DNA from 2 places in the Pseudonocardia sp. 2-7 genome. Region 2 is predicted to be linked to the other one. Evidence: riboswitches for the same ligand, from Rfam matches in the RefSeq annotation. Region 2 holds a riboswitch; the other holds the start of a gene.

Region 1 (11,160 bases), 2.1 Mb from region 2:
GTGAGCGAGTCGACGACCTGGCGCAGCGAGTAGATCGAGTCGTTGCTCTGCACCTGCTGCGGGTCGGCGCAACCCTGGTCCGAGGACACCGCGAACACCAGCGTCCCGCCCGGCTGCGGCGGGCCCGCGTCGGCGGCGGAGCCACCGGCGCCGGAGCCGCAGGCGGTGAGGGTGAGCGCGGTGGCCGCGAGCAGCACGGCCGAGCGGCCGGCGGGCAGGTCCCGCCACAGCCGGAACCGGCGCCTCACGACGCCACCGCCGCACGGCGCTCGCCGAAGCGCGACGGGTGCGCGAGCCCGAGGTTCTCCCGCAGCGTGGCGCCCGGGGTGTAGTCGGTCCGGAACACCCCGCGCTCCTGCAGGATCGGCACGACCCGGTCGACGACCTCGTCGAGGCCGGACGGGCTGACGTGGGAGCCGAGGATGAACCCGTCGGAGGCGTCGTTCTGCACGTAGCGGTCGATCTCGTCGGCCACGTGCTCCGGGGTCCCGACGAACACCGCGCGGTCGAAGACGTGCTTGACCGTCTCGCGCAGCGAGTACCCGTGGGCGTCGGCGAGCTCGCGCCAGGCGGCGACGGTCGCGTGCGCGTCCTGGGTCAGCGGGGCCCGGCCCTCGATCCACGTCGGAGCCTCGGGGGTGGGCTCGACGTCGGGCAGCGGCCCGTCCGGGTCGTAGCCGGACAGGTCGCGGTTCCAGACCATCTCGGCCAGCACGATCGAGGTCCACGGGTCGACCTGCCGGTCGTGGAGGTGCTCGTGACGCTCGCGGGCCTCGGCGTCGGTGTCGCCGAGCACGACGCCGGCGCTGGGCAGGATCCGCACCTCGTCGGGGTCCCGGCCGGCCTTGCGGACCCGGGCCTTGACGTCGTCGTAGAAGGCGCGGGCCTCGTCGAACTTCTGGTACCGGGAGAAGATCGCGTCGGCGGACGCGGCGGCGAAGTCGCGACCGGCCGGGGACTCGCCGGCCTGCAGCACCACCGGGTGGCCCTGCGGGCTGTGCGGGGTGGTGAAGCGCCCGGCGATGTCGAACTGGTTGCCCGCGACCGCGAAGTCGCCGACGTGGCCGTCGCGCAGGAAGGTGCCCGACGCGGGGTCGGCGACGACGGCGTCGGAACCCCAGGAGTCCCAGAGCGCGCGGACCGCGGCGAGGGTCTCCCCGGCCCGCTCGTAGCGCTGGCGGTGGCCGAGGTAGGCACCGCGGCGGAAGTTCTCGCCGGTGGGGGCGTCGGAGCTGGTCACGACGTTCCACGCCGCGCGCCCGCCGGAGAGGATGTCCAGCGTCGCGAACTTCCGGGCCAGCTCGTAGGGCTCGTTGAAGGTCGAGTTGATCGTCCCGGCCAGACCGATGTGCTCGGTGACCGCGGCCAGCGCGGCGAGCACGGTGAAGGTGTCCGGGCGTCCGACGACGTCCTGGTCGAAGATCTCCCCACCGCGGGTGCGCAGCCGCAGTCCCTCGGCGAGGAAGAGCAGGTCGAGGCGCCCGCGCTCGGCGGTGCGCGCCCAGTGCTCGAACGACTCCCAGGCGATGTGGCTGCCCGAGGCCGGGTCGCTCCAGACGGTGTCGTGGTTGACGCCCGGGAAGTAGGCGCCGAGCACGATCTGCTTCCTGTTGCTCATGCGGTGGCTCCGGAGAAGGTCGGGACGGCGGCGGACCCGGCCCCGGCGGCGTAGCGGCTGGCGGGCCTGGGCAGCCCGAAGCGCTCGCGCAGGGTGGTCTCGCCGTAGGCGGTGCGGAACGCGCCGCGGGACTGCAGCTCGGGGACCAGGCCGTCGACGACGGCGTCGAGGTCGGCCGGCAGGACGGCCGGGCGCAGCCGGTAGCCGTCGAGCCCGGCGCGGCGCCAGGACAGCAGGGTGTCGGCGAGCCCGGCGGGGGTGGTGGCGAGGATCGCGGCGTCGGAGGAGAGCGGCTCGAGTGCGTCCAGCCGGGCGAGCCGCTCGCGGGCGGCGCGCTCGGTGCCGGCGAGCACCACGACGACGTCGCCGAGGATCCGCAGCGGCGGCGCGGTGCGGCCCGCGGCGGCCTCCGCGGAGCGGACCTGGGAGACGATGCGCGCGGCGTCGTCGGCGTCGTGCGGTGTGGTGAACACGACGTCGCCGACCCGGGCGGCGAGCAGCGCCGGGTCGTAGCCGTGGGCCAGCGACACGACCAGCGGCTGGCCCTGCGGCGGGCGCGGCACGATCGACGGCCCGGCGACGCCGAAGTGATCCCCGGCGAAGTCGACCCGGTGCAGCTTGTCCCGGTCGACGAAGCGCCCGGTCAGGGCGTCGCGGATCTCGGCGTCGTCCTCCCAGGAGTCCCAGAGCCTGCGCACGACCTCGACGGCGTCGGCGGCCTCGCCGAACAGCTCGGCGACGAGTTCGCGGGCGGCCGGGGTGCCGAGGTCGGCACGGCGCAGGCCGGGGACGCTGCGGCGCCCGAAGTGGGCGGCCTCGTCGGCGCGGACCGAGGTCTGCACCCGCCACCCGGCGCGGCCGTGGCTGTCGTGGTCGAGCGTCGACAGCGCGGACGCGACGTGGAACGGCTCGGTGTGGGTGGTGGTGACGGTCGGGACCAGCCCGATCCGCGACGTCGTCGGGGCGAGGAAGGCGGCGACCAGCGAGGCGTCGAGGCGTCCCTGCACCCGGTCGGTGCGCCGGTCGGCGCCGCTCAGGTGGTCCCCGGACTGCAGGCCGAGTGCGTCCTCGATCGTCACCAGGTCCAGCAGCCCGCGCTCGGCGGTGCGGGCCAGGTCGGTCCAGTAGCGGGCGGTGAACAGCCCACGGGGGTGTGCGGCGGGGTCGCGCCAGGCGGCGGGGTGCCAGCCGGCGCCGTCGAGGGCGACGGCCAGGTGCAGGGGGCCGCCGGTGGTGGTGTCCGATGTAGACATACGGCATCGCTTTCTCGTCGCCCCGGGGGGGCACGACGGGACGAAGAGGACGTCGGAGTGGACCGCGGACCGCGGCGGCCGGGACGGGTGGCCGTCGTGGACGGCCGGGGCGGGGCGGGTGGGCGCCCGGCGGGACGCCGGTCAGGCCCGACAGGTGGCGCCCGCGACCCGCATCAGGTCGACGTGGCGGCGGTACCGGGGATGGTGCGCGGCGCGCACCTGCTCGGCGACCGTGCGCATGGGATCCTCCATCGAACCCGGCTGGAGCACCCGCACCCGCGTGCTGCGGGGGGTTGCTGCGGCGTCGTCGAGCCGGGTCTCTCGGCCGCTCCGGATGGTGTGCGTCCCGACTGTAGGTATCCGGTGCCCGACGGTGTCAACCCGCATCGCGATCGAGTGACCCGCACCGCAGCAGACCTCCCGACCTGCGGAATCATCACCCGGATGCCGCGAAAGGTGTCCGGACATCCCGCGGCCGTTCCTGGTTGGTGGACTCCGGGTTGTCCGGAGAGGTGACCACCGCGCACCCTGGTCGGGTGACGACGAGCCAGCGGCGGCCCTCGCGCACCGCACGGCTCGTGGGGGACGCGACGGCCCCCGTCCCCCAGCGGCAGACGCGCACCGCGTGGCACGCGGTGCCCCTGCGCCCGACCGGCCTCGAGCCGTTCTGGCCGAGCCGGCGCGCCCCCGCCTACAGCGAACTCTGTCGCTGACCGGTCCCCGTCCCGCAGGCCGTCACGCCACGCCCCCGGCGTGCGACGCACCCGCCGGACCGGGAACCGCCCGCCGGACACCACTCCGGCCCGTCACCCGTCCCGCACCCCGGCACGCCCTCCCCGGCCGGCCGGCCCCGGCGCGCAGCGGTCGTCCCCGACCGCCCGCCGCCCCCACGGAAGGACCCCGTTCCGCGATGTCCCCGCACGTCCTGCGCCCCGGATCCCGGGCGCGCACCGCCGCCGTCCTGCTCGCGCTGCTCACCGCGCTCGGGCTGCTGGCCGGCTGCTCCCGCGCCGAGGAGAGCACCACCGCCGCGGGCGCCACCTCCCCCGCGACCGAGGTCCGCCTCGGCTACTTCCCGAACATCACCCACGCCCCCGCGCTGGTCGGCGTGAAGCAGGGCCTGTTCGCCGCCGAACTGGGGAGCACGACGCTCACCACCCAGACGTTCAACGCGGGTCCGGACCAGGTCAACGCCCTGCTCGGCGGCTCGATCGACGTGGCGTTCATCGGTTCCGGCCCGGCGATCAACGCGTTCACCAAGTCGGGCGGCGAGGCCGTGCGCCTCGTCGCGGGCTCCACCTCGGCCGGCGCCCAGCTGGTCACCAGCCCGGACATCACCTCGCCCGAGCAGCTCAAGGGCACGATCATCGCGACGCCCCAGCTGGGCAACACCCAGGACATCGCGCTGAAGACCTGGCTGTCGGAGAACAAGCTCCCGATCGGGCAGGGCCCGGACGCGGTGACGGTGCAGAACATCGAGAACCCGCAGACCCTCGACCTGTTCAAGCAGGGCAAGGTGGCCGGCGGCTGGCTGCCCGAGCCGTGGAGCTCGCGCCTGGTCGACGCCGGGGCGAAGGTCCTGGTCGACGAGAAGTCCCTGTGGCCCGGCGGGAAGTTCCCGACGACCGTCGTCATCGTCCGGACCGAGTTCCTGCAGCAGCACCCCGAGACCGTCGAGGCGATCCTGCGCGGCGAGCAGAAGGCCATCGCCCTCATCCGTGACGACCCGGCGCAGGCGAAGACCGTCTCCAACGAGGCGATCGGCGAGATCACCGGCAAGCCGCTGGCGGCCGACATCCTCGACCGCGCGTTCACCGAGCTGTCCTTCGACTCCGACCCGCTCGCCTCGACCTTTCCGCAGCTGGCGAAGGACTCGGTCACGGCGGGCATCGCGAAGAGCGAGGCGGACCTGACCGGCTTCCTCGACCCGACCGCGGTCGACGCGGTCCGGACGAGCTCCGGGGAGGCCGCCGTGGACCCGGCCGGCCTCGCCCGGAACTGACACCACCACCCACGAGGGGAACCCACCGATGACCGTCGACCTCACCACCCGACGTCCCCGGACCCGCGACACCGCGGTGGCGCTGTCCGGGGTCGCCAAGACCTTCGGCACCGGGCCGGGGGCGGTGACCGCGCTCAACGGGATCGACCTGCAGGTCGGCGCCGGCGAGTTCGTCTGCGTGCTCGGCGCGTCCGGCTGCGGCAAGTCGACGCTGCTGAACCTGCTCGCCGGGCTCGACGCCCCGACGGCGGGCGAGGTCACAGTGGGGTCCGCCCGGCCGTCGTTCATGTTCCAGGAGGCCGCGCTCATGCCGTGGCTGACCGCGCTGCGCAACGTCGAGCTGCCGCTCAGGCTCGCCGGGCACGGCCGGTCGGCCCGGCAGGAACGTGCCGAGGAGCTGCTGTCGCTGGTGCGCCTGGAGGGCATGGGCGGCAAGCGTCCGCACGAGCTGTCCGGCGGCATGCGCCAGCGCGTGTCACTGGCCCGGGCACTCGCCGCCGCGACCGGTCTCGGCGAGGACCAGGGCACCGGCGGGCTGCTGCTGATGGACGAGCCGTTCGCGGCCCTCGACGCGATCACCCGCGACGTCCTGCAGGGCGAGCTCCTGCGCGTCTGGCGGGCCACCGGCACCACGATCGTGTTCGTCACCCACGACGTCCGCGAGGCGGTCCGGCTCGCCGAGCGGGTGGTGCTGCTGTCCTCGCGGCCCGGCACCGTGGTGCGGGAGTGGACGGTGCCCGCCGACGGCCGCGACGCCGAGGCCCAGGCCGAGCTGCACGACGACATCACCGGACGACTGCGGCAGGTGATCACCAGCCATGCCGCGTGAGGACACCTCGATCACGGTCGTCGAGAACGACCGGGACTCCGCGGCCGCGGTCGCCGGGCTCGACGCCCTCGACACCCCGGTCGAGCGCACCACCCCGTGGTGGCAGCGGCTGCTGCGGACCTGGCTGCCGCCGCTCGTCGCACTCGCCCTGATCGTCGTGGTCTGGCAGCTCGTCTGGGCCTCGGCGGTCACGCCCGAGTACAAGCTGCCGGCCCCCGGCGCCGTGGCCGAGGCGTTCGGCGAGACCGTCGCCAGCGGCGAGATCTGGTCGATCCTGTGGACCTCGGTCAGCCGCGCCGCCCTCGGCTTCCTGCTCGCCCTGGTGATCGCCACCCCGCTCGGTGTGGTGGTCGCGAAGGTGCCGGTGGTGCGTGCGGCGATCGGCCCGCTGCTCACCGGTCTGCAGTCGCTGCCCTCGGTGGCCTGGGTGCCGGCCGCGGTGCTGTGGTTCGGGCTGACCAACGCCACGATCTTCTTCGTGGTGCTGCTCGGCTCGGTCCCCTCGATCGCGAACGGCCTGGTCGCGGGCATCGACCAGGTGCCGCCGATCCTGCCCCGGGCCGGCCAGGTCCTGGGCGCGACGGGGTACCGGATGGCCCGCCACGTCCTGCTCCCCGCGGCGCTGCCCGGCTACCTCGCCGGCTGCAAGCAGGGCTGGGCGTTCTCCTGGCGGTCGCTCATGGCGGCGGAGATCATCGCGGCCGGACCCGCGCTCGGGGTCGGACTGGGCGCCTACCTGAAGAACGGTGCCGACGTGAACGACATCGTGCAGGTGTTCGCCGCGATCCTGCTGATCCTCATCGTCGGCATCGGGGTCGAGCTGCTGGTCTTCCGCCCCCTGGAGCGACGGGTGCTGCGCGCCCGGGGGCTGGCGCTCTCCGTCTGACCCGGGCGGCGCCCGCAGGATCGGCACGACGTCCCACCCATCGACCACGACCTGTCCACAGTAGATCTCCCACACCTCGGGACACCTGTCCGGACGGCCGCGATCACGGCTCCCACCAGGCAGGATGCGAGTGATCCGGGTCGCCGGAGGCTTGGGCGGCACCCGGGGTGGCGGCTAGCGTGGCGACCGTGACCGGATCGGTGCTGCTGACCACGCGGGGGCATGTCGACCTCGCGCGCGTGGCGTCGGCACTCTGTCGACCCTGAGCCGTCGTCCCGAGGCGACCTCCCGAGTCGTCCCCGGGCAGCACCCGTCCCGCTCCGCGCGCCCGTCGGGCCCGCGCACCCCGCCGTGGCCCCGCCCGGCGTCCCCGCCGTCGTCGCCCACCGCCGCGCGCCCCTCTCCGGAAGGACCGTTCATGACCACCACCTCACCCGCCCCCGCCGGAACCGACGGCGTCGCGGGCCGGACCGCCTGGACCGACGAGCAGCTCGACGCCGTCTTCGCACCGGTCTTCGCCCGGATCGCCGAGGGCGCGGTGACCCGCGAGCAGGGCCGCACCCTCGCCCACGACGAGGTCGCCGCCCTGCGCGCCGAACGCTTCGGTGCGCTGCGGCTGCCCGTCGCCCTCGGCGGCTACGGCGCCACCGTCCGCCAGCAGTTCCGGCTGCTCGTCGACCTGGCCGCCGCCGAGTCGAACCTGCCCCAGGCGCTGCGTGTGCACTGGTGGTACGTCGACGACCTGCTGCTCGCCACCCCGGGCCCGGACCGCGACGCCCGGCTGGCCGCCGTCGCCGGGGGTGAGCTCGTCGGCAACGCCATCACCGAGCCCGGCGTCGGCGCGATCGACCGCTACCGGACCGCGCTGACCCCGGACGGCGACGGCGGCTACCGTCTGAACGGCACGAAGTACTACTCGACCGGCAGCCTCTACTCCGACCGCATCCTCGTCGCCGCCGACCTCGACGGCGAGCGGGTCTCGGTGCTCGTCGACGGCGACGCCGAGGGCGTCGTCCAGCACGACGACTGGGACGGCTTCGGCCAGCGCCTCACCGCCAGCGGTACCACCGTGTTCACCGACGTCGCCGTGTCCGCCGACCGGGTCCTCGGTCCGGGCTACGGCTCCGCCGGCCGGTCCTGGGGCACGTCCTACCTGCAGCTCGTCCAGCTCGCCGTGCTCGCCGGCATCGCGCGTCGCGCCACCGACGACGTCGCCGGCTGGGTGCGGGAGCGCACCCGCACCTTCACCCACGCCGCGGCCGACCTGCCCCGCCACGACCCCCTGGTCCAGCAGGTCGTCGGGCGGCTGTCCGCCGCGGCGTGGTCGTCGCGGGCCCTGGTGCTGACCATCGCCGACCAGCTCGACCGGCTGCTCGACGCGGGCGGGGAGGACCCCGATCTGCTCGACCGCGTGGAGCTCGACGTCGCCCACGCCCAGGCCGCCGTCATCCCGGCCGTGCTCGACGCCACCACCCAGCTGTTCGAGGTCGGCGGCGCGTCGATCACCTCGGAGAAGCTGCGCCTGGACCGGCACTGGCGCAACGCCCGGGTGATCTCCACGCACAACCCGCTGATCTACAAGCTGCAGACGGTCGGGGACCACGTCCTCAACGGCACCGACCTGCCCTACGCCTGGAGCGCCGGCAAGCGATGACCCGCCGGGTCGGGGCCTCCGTCGTCCGCGACCACGCCGGGCGGGAACACGACCGGCCGCACGGTGTTGCACCGGTAGGAGACCGCTGAACCCCTCGGGAGGCCGTTCATGGCGCGCAAGCAGATCCACCTGGCCGCACACTTCCCGGGCGTCAACAACACCACCGTGTGGGGCGACCCGGCGTCCGGCAGCCACATCGAGTTCGAGTCGTTCGCGCACTTCGCGCGAACGGCCGAACGGGCGAGGTTCGACTTCCTGTTCCTCGCCGAGGGCCTGCGCCTGCGCGAGCACCGCGGCGAGATCTACGACCTCGACGTGATGGGCCGCCCGGACACGTTCACGGTCCTGTCCGCGCTGGCCGCGGTCACCGACCGGCTCGGCCTGGCCGGGACGATCAACTCGACCTTCACCGAGCCCTACGACGTCGCCCGCCAGTTCGCGTCGCTGGACCACCTGTCCGGCGGCCGGGCCGCCTGGAACGTGGTGACCTCGTGGGACGCGTTCACCGGCGAGAACTTCCGCCGCGGCGGCTTCCTGCCGAAGGAGAAGCGCTACTCCCGGGCCAAGGAACAGCTGGCCGCGACCGCCGCGATCTGGGACTCGCGCACCGGTCCCGACGACCGCGGGGAGTTCGCCTACACCTCCGACCAGTTCGACGTGCACGGCCGGTTCTCGCTGCCGCGCAGCCCGCAGGGCCGCCCGGTGATCCTGCAGGCGGGTGACTCCGAGGAGGGTCGCGAGTTCGCCGCCGCGTCGGCCGACGCGATCTTCTCCCGGCACGCCGAGCCGGAGGCCGGACGCGCGTTCCTCGCCGACGTGAAGGGCCGCCTCGCCCGCTACGGCCGGGCGTGGGACGACCTGAAGATCCTCCCCGCCGCGACGTACGTGCTGGGCGACACCGACGCGGAGGCCGCCGAGCGCGCCGAGGTGATCCGCTCCCAGCAGGTCAGCCCGCAGACCGCGATCGTGTTCGCCGAGCAGCTGTGGAACACCGACCTGTCCGGGCGCGACCCGGACGGCCCGCTGCCGGAGTTCGACCCGGTCGAGGGCGAGCTCGTGTCGAAGGGCCGGGCCAGCGTGCGCCAGTACCGGGACCCGAAGGCCGTCGCCGACCAGTGGCGTGCCCTCGCCGCGGAGAAGAACCTGTCCCTGCGCGAGACGGTGATCGAGGTGACCGGGCGGCACACCTTCGTCGGGAGCCCGCGGACGGTCGCCGACGCGATCGACGACGCCGTGCAGTCCGACGCCGCGGACGGCTACGTGCTGGTCCCGCACGTCACCCCGGGCGGGCTCGACGAGTTCGCCGACCGGGTCGTGCCGCTGCTGCAGGAGCGCGGGTCGTTCCGCACCGAGTACACCGGGACGACGTTGCGTGAGCACCTCGGGCTGCCGGCCGTCCGCTCGACGACCGACCCGACCGAGGCGGCGACGGCGGCCCCGTCCACGACCTGACCGCGCTCCCGTGACCGGCGCCGCGGCACCGGGCGCGGGTCAGGCGCGCTCGTCGTCGCGGCCCTCGGCCTGCTCCCGGGCGACGTTCTCGCGGTGTGCACGGACGGCGATCCAGGCCATCGCGGCCGGGATCCCGAGCAGCAGCCCGAACGACAGCAGCCCGGCGACCCAGTCGCCCGGCACGATCACCAGCACGATCACGGTGATCGCGACGGCCTGCAGGATCCGGTCCGCGCGGCCACCCGCGGCGCGCGCGGGCCGGTGCGGTGCGGTCAGCTCGGTGTCCAGGTCCGGGTCGGAGCGGCGCAGCTCCTGTTCGAGGTTGGAGAGCCGGAGCTCCTCGTCGCTGTCCAGGGGGCGCGCCACCGGGCGCGGGTCGGGGTCGCCGGTCCCGCCGCCGGGCGACGGGGGCGGCAGGGGCGGGGGTGTGACGGACATCGTGACCTCCTCGGTGCCACCGACCGGGTTCCCGCTCCCGGGGGCAGTCATCCGGGATGTGCGGTAGACGTCACCGATCCTACCGAAACGGACATACTCCCGCCGCTGCACGCGGCAGGCCCCGGCGGCAGGATCACCCGCATGGAACGCTGGACCGATCTCGTCGAACGCCACGACCCCGCCGGAGTCCTCGACCGGCTCGACGGACGGCCCGCCCACGAGATCGCCGACGCGCTGGCCCGGATGGAACCGGTCGACGCGGGCTGGGTGTTCCGGCTGCTCGGCAAGGACCGCGCGCTCGACGTGTTCGAGGAGCTCGACCCGGTCGACCAGCAGGAGCTGCTGGCGGGGCTGCGCGACGACGCGGTGACCGCCCTGGTCGAGGACATGGACCCCGACGACCGCGCCCGGATGCTCGGCGAGGCGCCGGCCAAGGTCGCCAACCGGGTGCTGGCCGGGCTGTCGGCCGGGGAACGGTCGATGACCGCGGCGCTGCTCGGCTACCCCGACGGCTCGGTCGGGCGGGTGATGACGCCGGAGACCGTCGCCGTGCCGCTGCACAGCAGCGTGACCGAGGCGCTGGCCGTCGTGCGGCGCAAGGGCGCGCAGGCCGAGACGGTGTACACCCTCGCCGTCACCGACGCCGGGCGCCGGGTGACCGGCACCGTCTCGCTGCGCGACCTGGTGCTGGCCCGGCCGGACGCCGCCGTCGCCGACCTCGTCGACGACGGGGCGCCGCGGGTGCGGGCCACCGACGCCGCCGAGGACGCCGCACGCCTGATGGGCGAGGCGAACCTGCTCGACCTGCTGGTCGTCGACTCGGAGGACCGGCTGCTGGGTCTGCTGACGATCGACGACGCCGTCGAGATCCTGGAGCGCGCCGACACCGAGGACGTCGCCCGCCAGTCCGGTGCGGCGCCGTGGTCGGGCCACTACATGTACGTGCGGGTCTCGAAGCTGGCGCGCACCCGCGCGGTGTGGTTGGCGGTGCTGCTGCTCGCCGCGGTGCTGACGGTCAACGTGCTGCA
Region 2 (11,160 bases):
GATCGTCCCGGCGCGCAACGCGGTCCCCGCCCCGAAGGGCCTCACCCCCGGCCAGGGCGCCGTCCTGGGCACCGCCTGGCTGACCGCGTACCGGATGCTGTTCACCAAGTCGGGCCTGCAGCCGGGCCAGACGGTGCTCGTCCAGGGCGCCTCCGGCGGCGTCTCGACGGCGCTGGTCCAGCTGGGCCGCGCCGCGGGCTTCCAGGTGTGGGTCACCGGCCGCGACGAGGAGAAGCGCGCACTGGCCGAGCGGCTCGGCGCGCACGCCACGTTCGAGTCCGGGGCGAGGCTGCCGGGCAAGGTCGACGCCGTCATGGAGTCGGTCGGCGAGGCCACCTGGAAGCACTCCATGCGGGCGCTGCGTCCCGGTGGCCGCATCGTCGTCTGCGGCTCCACCTCGGGCCCGAACCCGCCCGCGGACCTGCAGCGGCTGTTCTTCCTCCAGCTCGAGGTGGTCGGCGCGACCATGGGGACGCGGCAGGAGCTCGCGGATCTCATGAACTTCGTGGCGACGGCCGGGATCGCGCCGGAGATCGGGACAGAACTGCCGATGGACTCCGCGAAGGAGGCGTTCGAGGCGATGGCCGCGGGGCGCACGGCGGGGAAGATCGTCCTGACCCGCTAGGGCGTTACGTGATCCGGGTGTGATGCAGTCGTGATGTCGTTGGTGAACGTCAAGCGGTCTACGTAATCGCTGGTCGTCGGCCTGTCGGTCATCGCTGCGTGACGACCGCCCGGCGCTCGGGGGACGTTTGCCCAGGACAGGGTCGGATTTCGCCCGTTCGGCAAGTACAGTGCGTCATCGTGACCGAGCCTTTGAGTCGACGGGCGTCGGGGACTGCCACCATGGCTGCCCCGACGCCTGGAGCCGCGGGTGTCGTCGAGTTCCTGGACCGGGTCGACCACGCCGTGGCCACAGCCCTGTCCACCAACCCGTCCTCGACGGACGTCAGCCGTGACGGCTGGCGGGTCCTGTTGATGCTCGCCCGCGGCACCGGCCGCAGCATGGGCGAGGTCGCGGGACACACGTCGCTGCCCGCCCCCACGGCCACCCGGATCGTGGACCGCCTCGTCGAGAAGAAGCTGGCCTACCGGTCGGCCGACCCGCTCGACCGGCGCCGCGTGCTGGTGCACCTGTCGGCCGAGGGCCGGACGGTCGTCGAGTCCGTCTGCCAGCGGGTGCAGCGCATCCTGTCGCCGCGCCGTGCCCCCGCCGCCCGGCCCGCGTCGTGCGACGGGCCGATCCCCGGCCCCCGGGCGGGCTCGGTCATGTAGACCGCCCCCGCGCTCCCCCGCCCCCCACCACGTACACGTCGGGCCCGACCCCCAGCCGGGAGTCGGGCCCCCTTCGCGTCCGGGGGGCTACTTCTTGGGCTTCTCGGTAGCCGTCCCGCCACCGGTGGACAGCGCGGCGACGAAGGCCTCCTGCGGGACCTCGACGCGGCCGATCGTCTTCATCCGCTTCTTGCCCTCCTTCTGCTTCTCCAGCAGCTTGCGCTTGCGGGAGATGTCGCCGCCGTAGCACTTGGCGAGGACGTCCTTGCGGATCGCGCGGATCGTCTCGCGGGCGATGATCCGGGCGCCGACGGCGGCCTGGATCGGCACCTCGAACTGCTGGCGCGGGATGAGCTCGCGCAGCTTGGTCGCCATCGAGGTGCCGTAGGAGTACGCCGACTCCTTGTGCACGATCGCGGAGAACGCGTCGACGGCCTCGCCCTGCAGCAGGATGTCGACCTTGACCAGGTCGGCCACCTGCTCGCCGGCCTCCTCGTAGTCGAGGCTGGCGTAGCCGCGCGTGCGGGACTTCAGGTTGTCGAAGAAGTCGAAGATGATCTCGCCGAGCGGCATCGTGTAGCGCAGCTCGACGCGGGTCTCGGACAGGTAGTCCATCCCGCCGAGCTGGCCGCGCCGGCTCTGGCAGAGCTCCATGATGGTGCCGACGAACTCCGACGGCGCCAGGATGGTGATCTTGGTGATCGGCTCGCGGACCTCGGCCACCTTGCCCACCGGCCAGTCGCTGGGGTTGGTCACCTCGATCTCCTCGCCGTCGTCGGTGGTGACCTGGTAGACGACGTTGGGTGCGGTGGAGATCAGGTCGAGGTCGAACTCGCGCTCGAGCCGCTCGCGGGTGATCTCCAGATGCAGCAGGCCGAGGAAGCCGCAGCGGAAGCCGAAGCCCAGCGCGGCCGAGGTCTCCGGCTCGTAGGTGAGCGCGGCGTCGTTGAGCTGCAGCTTGTCCAGCGCCTCACGCAGGTCGGGGTACTGCGAGCCGTCGATCGGGTAGAGCCCGGAGTAGACCATCGGCTGCGGCTCGCGGTAGCCGGTCAGTGGCGCGGTGGCCCCGTTGCGCTTGGACGTGACGGTGTCGCCGACCTTGGACTGACGGACGTCCTTCACCCCGGTGATGAGGTAGCCGACCTCGCCGACGCCGAGGCCGTCGGACGGCTTGGGCTCCGGGGAGACGATCCCGATCTCGAGCAGCTCGTGCTCGGCACCGGTGGACATCATCTTGATCTTCTCGCGCGGCGAGAGCTTGCCGTCGACGACCCGGATGTAGGTGACGACGCCGCGGTAGGTGTCGTAGACCGAGTCGAAGATCATCGCGCGGGCGGGGGCGTCGGCGTCGCCGACCGGAGCGGGGACCTGCGCGATGACGGCGTCCAGCACCGCCTCCACACCCTCACCGGTCTTGGCGCTGCACCGCAGCACGTCCTCCGGCTCGCAGCCGGTGATGTGCGCGATCTCCGCGGCGTAGCGCTCCGGGTCCGCCGCCGGCAGGTCGATCTTGTTGAGGACCGGGATGATGTGCAGGTCCTTCTCCATGGCCAGGTACAGGTTGGCCAGGGTCTGCGCCTCGATCCCCTGCGCGGCGTCGACCAGCAGGATCGCGCCCTCGCACGCCTCGAGCGCCCGGGACACCTCGTAGGTGAAGTCGACGTGGCCCGGGGTGTCGATCAGGTGCAGCACGTGCTCGGTCTCGACGCCGTCGGCGTTCTTCGCCGTCCACGGCAGCCGCACGTTCTGCGCCTTGATCGTGATGCCGCGCTCGCGCTCGATGTCCATCCGGTCCAGGTACTGGGCCCGGGCGTCACGCGCGCTGAGCACCCCGGTGACCTGCAGCATCCGGTCGGCCAGGGTGGACTTCCCGTGGTCGATGTGGGCGATGATGCAGAAGTTCCGGATGCGCTCCGGCGGGGTGAACGTGCGGTCGGCGTACGTCGTCACTCGGCTGTACTCGGCTTTCGCTCATGCGTGGGGCTTCGGGCACTTCGGGTGCTCAGGGCACTCGGGGCTCGGGGCACTGGGACCCATCGTCCCATGTCGGGCCGGGCGACCGCCGTGGTGGCACCGCAGATCGTCACACGCCGTTCACGCGACGCGTCCCGGCGTTGCCGCCCGCCCACCGATCGCGCACGATCGAACGGTCAGCCACCCCCACCCGGAGGAGTCACCGTGTCGGTCACCCCCGTCCCCCCGCTCGACCGACTGGGCGCCGCCCGCGTCGTGCTGGCCCGCAAGAAGAAGCTGGGCCTCACCTGGGACAAGATCGCCGAGGCGTTGGGCCACCCGGTCGAGTGGTCCACCTCGGCCCTGCTCGGGCAGCAGACGCTGACCCGCGAGCAGGCCGAGACCGCCGGTTCACTGCTCGACCTGGACCCCGACGTCGTCGATGCGCTCACCCTCCCGCCGGTCCGCGGCGCGTCCGCGGTGGACCTCACCGATCCACTGGTCTACCGGCTCTCGGAAATGGTCCAGGTGTACGGAACGACGATCTCGGAGCTGGTCCGCGAGGAGTTCGGCGACGGCATCGTCTCGGCCATCGACTTCGAACTGGACCTGCAGCGGGTGCCCGACCCCAAGGGCGACCGGGCTGTGATCACCCTCAACGGGAAGTTCCTGCCCTACCGCGTCTGGTGACCCGGCACAGGGCGCGACGACGCCGCTGGTAACCTTGTGCGTCGAGCGCTCGGCGTGCTCGCCCGAAACGGCCTGGACCCTCTCTCCAGTGATGCTGTTCGGTGCCGCCGGAGCGGACCCGGACGAGAACACTCACCAGCCGACCAGCAGGCAGGAAGACCAGAGGCAGACGTGGCCAACATCAAGTCGCAGATCAAGCGAGTCAAGACCAACGAGAAGCGCCGGCAGCGCAACAAGTCGGTGAAGTCGTCGGTCAAGACCGCGATCCGCCACTTCCGCGAGGCCGCCGACTCCGGCGCCGACAACGTCGTGGAGCTGCAGCGCAAGGCGGCCAAGGCCCTCGACAAGGCGGCCGGCAAGGGCGTCATCCACCGGAACCAGGCGGCGAACCGCAAGTCGGCCCTGGCCAAGCGTCTCAACGACGTCCAGGCCTGAGCCACCCCGGTTCTTCCGACGACGGCGCCGCCCCACCCGGGCGGCGCCGTCGTCGTGTTTCCGGGCCCCGGGCGGTGTCGGAGCGCTCGGGGGTCCGGCCGGGTCAGCGCGGGGTGCGCGCGGAGACGACGGCCAGTACGGCCCGTTCCAACGCGTACTCCGCGTCCGCGGCGACGCCCTTGACGTCGGCGTTCACCCGCGCCGTCGCCGCGATGGCGACGGCGAGCTGCTCCGGCCGCCACTGCCGGACCGTCTGCTGGGCCTTGCGGATCTTCCAGGGCGGCATGCCCAGCTCCCCGGCCAGCCGGTTCGGGTCGCCCCGCCCGGCCGAGCCGACCTTGGCCAGGGTGCGCACCGAGTCCGCGAGGGCGTCGGCGATCAGCACGTGCGGGACACCGAGCACCAGCGCCCACCGCAGCGCCTCCATCGCCGCCCGCCGGTCCCCCGCGACCGCCGCGTCGGCCACCGCGAAGCCCGAGGACTCGGCCCGGCCGCGGTGGTAGCGCCGCACCCCGGCCTCGTCCACGGCGCCGCCGGTGTCCGCGACGAGCTGCCCGGCCGCGGCCGCCAGCTCCCGCAGGTCCGACCCGACCGCCTCGACCAGCACCGCGAGCGCCCCGGGCGTGATCGTGCCGCCGTGCCGGCGGACCTCGTCGCGCACGAAGTCCGACCGCTCGTCGGCGCGGGTGATGCGGTTGCAGGTGACGGTGTGCGCCCCGGCCTTGCGCATCAAGTCCAGGACCGCCTTGCCCTTCGCCCCCCCGGCGTGCTGGACCACGAGCACGATCCCGTCGGCCGGGTCCTTCACGTAGTCGGCGATGGCGGCGGTCATGTCCTTGTTCGCGTCCTGGCCGTGGGTGAGCACGATCACCCTGCCCTCCGCGAAGAGCGAGGGGCTGAGGTGCCCGGCGAGCTCGCCGGGTGCCACCTCGGAGGTGCGGAAGCGGCGCAGCTCGGTCTCCGGATCGCGCTGCCGTGCGCGCCGGACCAGGTCGGACACCGCCCGCTCGGCCAGGAACTCCTCGTCCCCGACGACCAGCTGCAGCGGGCCCGGTTCGCTCGTGCTGCTCACACCCCCATGGTGGCCCACACCTCCGACAACGGGTGAGCCGCGTCCCGACCGGAGGACGCCGTCTGGCGGTGGGGCGGCCCGCTCGCGTACGGTCGTCGTCGATTCCGGCGCCCGGCGTCCGGAGCACCACAACCGCATATGGCTCATCCAGAGGGGCAGAGGGAACGGCCCGTTGAAGCCCCGGCAACCGGCGTCGCACGACGATCCGCCCAGACCTGCGCATTCCGCGTGGCGAGGACGTCGACGAACACGGTGCCAATTCCGGCCCGCCACCTCCGGCGGGACAGATGAGGAGATCTCGTGACTCTCACTGCTGCGCCCGAAACCACCTCCGCCTACGACCTCGGTTCCGCGCGCGCTCTCGCGTGCCGCGAGTGCCGCCACGAGATCCCGCTCGCCGCGGAGTTCGCGTGTCCGCGCTGTTTCGGCCCCCTCGAGGTCGCCTACGAGTTCCCGACGGTCACCCGCGCCTCCATCGAGGCCGGGCCGAAGTCGATCTGGCGCTACAAGGACCTGCTGCCGGTGCCGTCGACCGTCGAGCAGCACGCGAACACCGAGCCCGGCCTGACCCGGCTGATCGAGGCCGACAACCTGGCCCGCGCGCTCGGCGTCCGCAAGATCTGGATCAAGGACGACACGGGCAACCCGACGCACTCGTTCAAGGACCGCGTCGTCGCCGTCGCGCTCGCCGCCGCCCGTGAGCTCGGCTTCTCGGTGCTGTGCTGCCCCTCGACGGGTAACCTGGCCAACGCCGTCGCCGCCGCGGCCGCCCGCGCGGGCTGGGACTCGGTCGTGCTGATCCCGTCCTCGCTGGAGCAGGCGAAGATCGTCACCACCGCCGTCTACGGCGGCACCCTGCTCGCCGTCGACGGCAACTACGACGACGTCAACCGGCTCGCCACCGAGCTGGCCGCCGAGCACGAGGACTGGGCGTTCGTGAACGTCAACGTCCGGCCGTACTACGCCGAGGGTTCGAAGACCCTGGGCTACGAGGTCGCCGAGCAGCTCGGCTGGCGGCTCCCGCAGCAGGTCGTCGTCCCGGTCGCCTCCGGCTCCCAGCTTACCAAGATCGACAAGGGGTTCACCGAGCTCGGCACCCTGGGTCTGGTCGAGCCCACCCCGTACACCGTGTTCGGCGCCCAGGCCACCGGCTGCTCGCCGGTCGCGCGGGCCTTCGAGGCCGGCCACGACGTGATCCAGCCGCAGAAGCCGGACACCATCGCGCGCTCGCTGGCGATCGGGAACCCGGCCGACGGTCCGTACGTCCTCGACTCGGTGCGCCGCACCGGCGGCTCGGTGGGGCACGTGTCCGACGAGGAGGTCGTCGCCGGCATCCGGCTCCTGGCCCGCACCGAGGGCGTGTTCGCCGAGACCGCGGGCGGGGTCACCATCGCGACCACCAGGAAGCTGCTCGAGGCCGGGGCACTCGACCCCGACGCCGAGACCGTCCTCATGATCACCGGAGACGGCCTCAAGACCCTCGACGCCGTCTCCGGCGAGGTCGGCCCGACGGCGACCGTGCCGTCGACGTCCGCCGCGGTCCGCGAGGCGCTGGCGAACCGGGGCTGACCGGCCCCGCCGGCCGGGCGCCGGACGGGGGTCGCCTCGCGCGACCACCGCCAGCCCGGCCGGGTCGTCGCCGGTCAGGGCCAGGTCGCCGGACCGGTCGGTGCGTGCGACGACGATCCCCGCCCCGGCGAGCCGGTCCACCAGCTCCGCGTTGGGGTGCCGGTAGCTGTTGCCGTTGCCGACGCTGATCACCGCCGCCCGCGGCGCGACGGCCGTGATCAGCCGCGGGACCACCTTGCGGGACCCGTGGTGGGGCATCTTCAGCACGTCCGCCCGCAGGTCGGCCCCGGAGTCGAGCAGGTCGTCCTGGGCGACCAGCTCGGCGTCGCCGGTCAGCAGGATCGTCGCGGCCGGGGTGGTCGCGCGCAGCAGCAGCGAGATGTCGTTGACCGCCGTCCCGTCGCTGCCGTCGACCGTCAGGGCCGGGTGGACCGGACCGAGGACCTGCAGGCGCAGCTCCGGCCAGCCCAGCGCCATCCCGCGCGCGAGCCCCACCACCGGGGCACCGGCCTCCTCGGCACGCCGGGTGATGTCACGCAGCCCGGACGCCGGCTCCCGTACCGGCCCGACGGCGATGCCGCCCGCGGCGCGGCCACGCAGCGCGCCGGCGAGTCCGCCGTCGTGGTCGGCGTGGAAGTGGGTGATCACCACGAGTTCCAGGACCCGGACGCCGAGCCGGTTCAGGCAGGTGTCGACGGCGTCGTCGGTCGGCCCGGTGTCGACCAGGACGGCGTGCCCGGGGGTACCGGTGGCGAGGACGAGCGCGTCGCCCTGACCGACGTCGCAGGCCACCATCCGCCACCCGGCGGGCGGCCATCCGGGCGGCGCGAACCGGGTCGGGACGAGGACGACGAGCAGCCCGACCAGCAGGGCCAGCAACAGCGCCCGCAGCCGGGGCACCCGGCCCATCGCCAGCAGCACGACCAGCACCCCGGTGAGCAGCAGCGCGCCGCCCGCCCCCGCGGGCCACGGCACGGTGGCACCGGGGACCGCGGCGGCCCGGTCCCCGACCACCACCAGCCACCACACGAACGGTCCCGCCAGCCAGGCGCAGCACCACGCGGCGGCCGGGCTCACCGCGGACAGCACCGCACCGAGCACGCCCAGCACCGTCGCGGGGGCGACGGCGGGCGCCGCGAGCAGGTTCGCCACCACGGTGACCAGCCCGACTCCCCCGTTGAGCCCGGCGATCACCGGCGCGGTGGCCAGGGCCGCGGCGACCGGGACGACCAGTGCCTCGGCCGGTCCGGACGGCAGCCCACGCCGCCGCAACGCCGCCGTCCAGCCCGGGCCGAGCAGGACCAGCGCACCGGTGGCGACGACGGAGAGCACGAACCCGGCGTCGACGGCCAGGGCGGGGGCGGCCAGCAGCAGGCCGAGCACGGCCACCGCCAGCGCGGGCACCGCCGACCGGGCGCGGCCGGCCGCGAACGCGATCAGCACCACCCCGCCCATGACCGCCGCCCGCAGTACCGACGGTGACGGCCGGGCCAGCACGACGAACCCGACCAGGGCCAGCATCGCTGCCGCGGCCGCGATCCGCGGGTCGGTCCGGAACAGGCGCAGGAGGAGCAGCACCGCCCCGGTGATGATCGCGACGTTGGCCCCGGAGACGGCGGTGAGATGCGCGAGCCCGGCGGTGCGGAAGTCCTGCTCGGTCTCGGCGAGCTGGGCGCGGGTGTCCCCGATCGCGAGCCCGGGCAGCAGTCCCGCGGGTGCCTCGGGCAGCGCGGAGACCGCCGCGTCGCGCAGGCCGTCGCGCAGCGCCCCGGCCCCGGTCTGCCACCAGGGCGGCGCGGTCACGTCCTGCGGCGCACCCCGGACCTTCAGCACGGCGACCGTGAGGTCGGGGCGCTGTGCGGGCATGAGCAGCCCGGCGGCGGAGACCTCCTGGCCGGGGAGCAGCCCGGTCCAGCTCGCCGCCGGGGCCAGGAGCAGGAGCTTCCCGCCGGTGGTCGCCCGGTCCCCGCCGACGGTGGCCGTGACTAGCTCGGTGGGTACCAGCGCCATCGCCCGGGCGGCGCCGGACTCGTCGCCACCACCGGTGGTGCTGCGCAGGACCCGGGGGTCCTCGGTGAGCCGGACGCGGACCTCGGCGGCGGCGCCGCGGTCGGCGGGTGCCCGCAGCGGGTGCGACGCCAGCGCGGCCGCGTGGACGGTCCCCAGGACGGCCGCGACGAGCGCGCACCCGGCCGCGGCGAGCACGATCGAGGACGGTGCCGCGGCACGGGCGCTGGTCCGGGCGCGGAGCAGCGCGACCGGCAGGGCGAGCGCGGCGAGGGCGGCGGCGGTGATCCCACCCGCAGTGCCGCCGAGCAGTCCGGCGAGGACGGCGGCCCACGTGGCGAGCGCGGCGGGGACGAGGCGCAGGTCGGGTGGGGCGGGACGCTCGGCCTGCCCCTCGTGCTCGTCGTCGTGCTCCCCGTGGACCGGGTCCGCCCGGCGGGCTCCGGCGCGGGTCACACCCGTACCAGTTCCTGGAGCTGGGCGAAGCGGCGCTCGCCGATGCCGTCGATCTCCCGCAGCTGCTCGACCCGGCTGAAGCGCCCGTTGGCATTGCGCCAGTCGATGATCTTCTTCGCGGTGACCGGGCCGACGCCGGGCAGGGCGTCGAGGTCGGACGCGGTCGCGGTGTTCAGGTCGATCTTCCCGCCGGGGGCGCCGGGCGGGGCGGGGGCGCCCGGTTCGGTGCCCGACGCGGGCTCGGAGCCCGGGGCGGGCAGGACCGGGGCGGCGTCGGCGGCCGGTGGGACGCCGACCGCGATCTGTTCGCCGTCCCCGAGCCGCCGCGCCAGGTTGAGCACGCCGAGGTCGACCTCGGGCAGCGGGCCCCCCGCGGCGTCGAGGGCGTCGGCGACACGCGACCCGTCGGGCACCCGGACGAGGCCGGGCCGGGCGACCCGCCCGACGACGCTGACGACGAGCGGCCCCGCGGTGACCGGGGCCGCCGCGACGGGTGCCGGTGCGCCCGCGTCCGCCGACCGGTCGGTCTCCTCGGCCGCCGCCCCGCCGGGCACCGCCGTCACCTCGGGGAGGCCGCCGACGGGCTGCACGGTGGGGCGGTCGAGCCACACACCCACCCCGGCGACGAGCGCACCGACGAGCACCACCGCCACCAGCGCGAGCGCACCGGGGCGGCCCGGGTCGACCCGCGCCCCGGCCAGCGACGACGGCAGCCACCGCTGGGCCCGGCGGCGCAGCCAGGAGGGGCGTCCGCCGTGCGGGCCGTCGTCGGCGAGAGTCTCCTCGGGCGGGGCGGGGTCGTCCCGGGCCAGCAGGGCCAGGGGGTGGCCGGCGTCGGGGTCGGCGGTCCACACCGGCCTCGCGCCCTGCGGGTCGGCGGGCCACTCCGGTCCCGCACCGTGCGAGGCGTCGGGGTCGGCGTGCCGGACAGGTGTCGCACGGTGCGGGGTGTCGCGTCGGGAGGCGGACGGCATCGGACCCGGCGGAACGGCACCGCTGACATCATGCGGCGGGAGTGGCCCGGGTGCGGGCGGTCGTCCGGGGCGTGACCCGGCCGGGCCGGGAGGCACCGGCAGCGCGGGCAACGGGACCGTCGGGGGTCCGAGCCGGTCCGCGACCGTGTCCGGGCGCCCGCGCCTCCCGATCCCGGCGAGCCGCCGGGCCGGGTCGAGGGCGGTGTCGGTCCTGGTCACGCATCCGACGCTAGGTCCGTGACCCCCGTTCCGACCGGCCGGTGTCCGGCCTGTGGACGGATCCGTCGCTTGGGGACCGACGGCATCCCGTGGGCCGTCACGGGGCCGGACCGTCGGCGGTCCGTGCTACACACCGGCGGGGCCCCGCCGGCCCTGGCAGGCGTCCGGAGCCGGCCACCCTCGGGGAGGCGGTCAGCCCGCCGGCACCACCACGACCCCCACCAGCCCGGGTCCCGCGTGCGCCCCGATCACCGCGCCGACCTCGGAGACGTGCATCCCGGCGGCGTCGGGCAGCTGTTCGCGCAGCCGATCGGCGATGTCCTCGGCCCGGTCCTCGGCACCGAGGTGGTGCACGGCGACGTGCGCCCCCGGACCCGCCGCGGAGACCGCGAGCGCGACGAGCCGTTCGGTCGCGCGCGAGGTCGTCCGCACCTTCTCCAGCGGCGCGATCCGGCCGTCGCGCAGGTGCAGGATCGGCTTGACCGACAGGGCCGTGCCCACCAGCGCGGA

Evidence for each region. A riboswitch is a leader RNA that binds a small molecule or an ion and turns the genes downstream of it on or off. The one in region 2 is predicted to bind S-adenosylmethionine.
Region 1: another riboswitch for S-adenosylmethionine. It lies ahead of MTO91_RS18340 (putative leader peptide); the one in region 2 lies ahead of thrC (threonine synthase).

What each region holds. Positions count from the first base shown of each region.
Region 1 is NZ_CP094507.1:3,813,518-3,824,677, forward strand. It holds gene MTO91_RS18325 (ABC transporter substrate-binding protein) at 1-248, opposite strand, end outside; gene MTO91_RS18330 (NtaA/DmoA family FMN-dependent monooxygenase) at 245-1,618, opposite strand; gene MTO91_RS18335 (LLM class flavin-dependent oxidoreductase) at 1,615-2,871, opposite strand; gene MTO91_RS18340 (putative leader peptide) at 3,013-3,111, opposite strand; SAM riboswitch class I at 3,117-3,212, opposite strand; gene MTO91_RS18345 (ABC transporter substrate-binding protein) at 3,782-4,873, shown strand; gene MTO91_RS18350 (ABC transporter ATP-binding protein) at 4,902-5,702, shown strand; gene MTO91_RS18355 (ABC transporter permease) at 5,692-6,588, shown strand; gene MTO91_RS18360 (putative leader peptide) at 6,789-6,854, shown strand; gene MTO91_RS18365 (acyl-CoA dehydrogenase family protein) at 7,007-8,242, shown strand; gene MTO91_RS18370 (NtaA/DmoA family FMN-dependent monooxygenase) at 8,351-9,694, shown strand; gene MTO91_RS18375 (DUF3040 domain-containing protein) at 9,734-10,132, opposite strand; gene mgtE (magnesium transporter) at 10,274-11,160, shown strand, end outside.
Region 2 is NZ_CP094507.1:1,749,616-1,760,775, reverse strand. It holds gene MTO91_RS08775 (zinc-binding dehydrogenase) at 1-625, shown strand, start outside; gene MTO91_RS08770 (MarR family winged helix-turn-helix transcriptional regulator) at 847-1,275, shown strand; gene lepA (translation elongation factor 4) at 1,363-3,225, opposite strand; gene cynS (cyanase) at 3,454-3,918, shown strand; gene rpsT (30S ribosomal protein S20) at 4,090-4,353, shown strand; gene holA (DNA polymerase III subunit delta) at 4,457-5,425, opposite strand; SAM riboswitch class I at 5,566-5,719, shown strand; gene thrC (threonine synthase) at 5,726-6,994, shown strand; partial or broken gene MTO91_RS08740 (ComEC/Rec2 family competence protein) at 7,235-8,683, opposite strand; gene MTO91_RS08735 (hypothetical protein) at 8,618-8,983, shown strand; gene MTO91_RS08730 (ComEA family DNA-binding protein) at 9,454-10,431, opposite strand; gene MTO91_RS08725 (DegV family protein) at 10,843-11,160, opposite strand, start outside.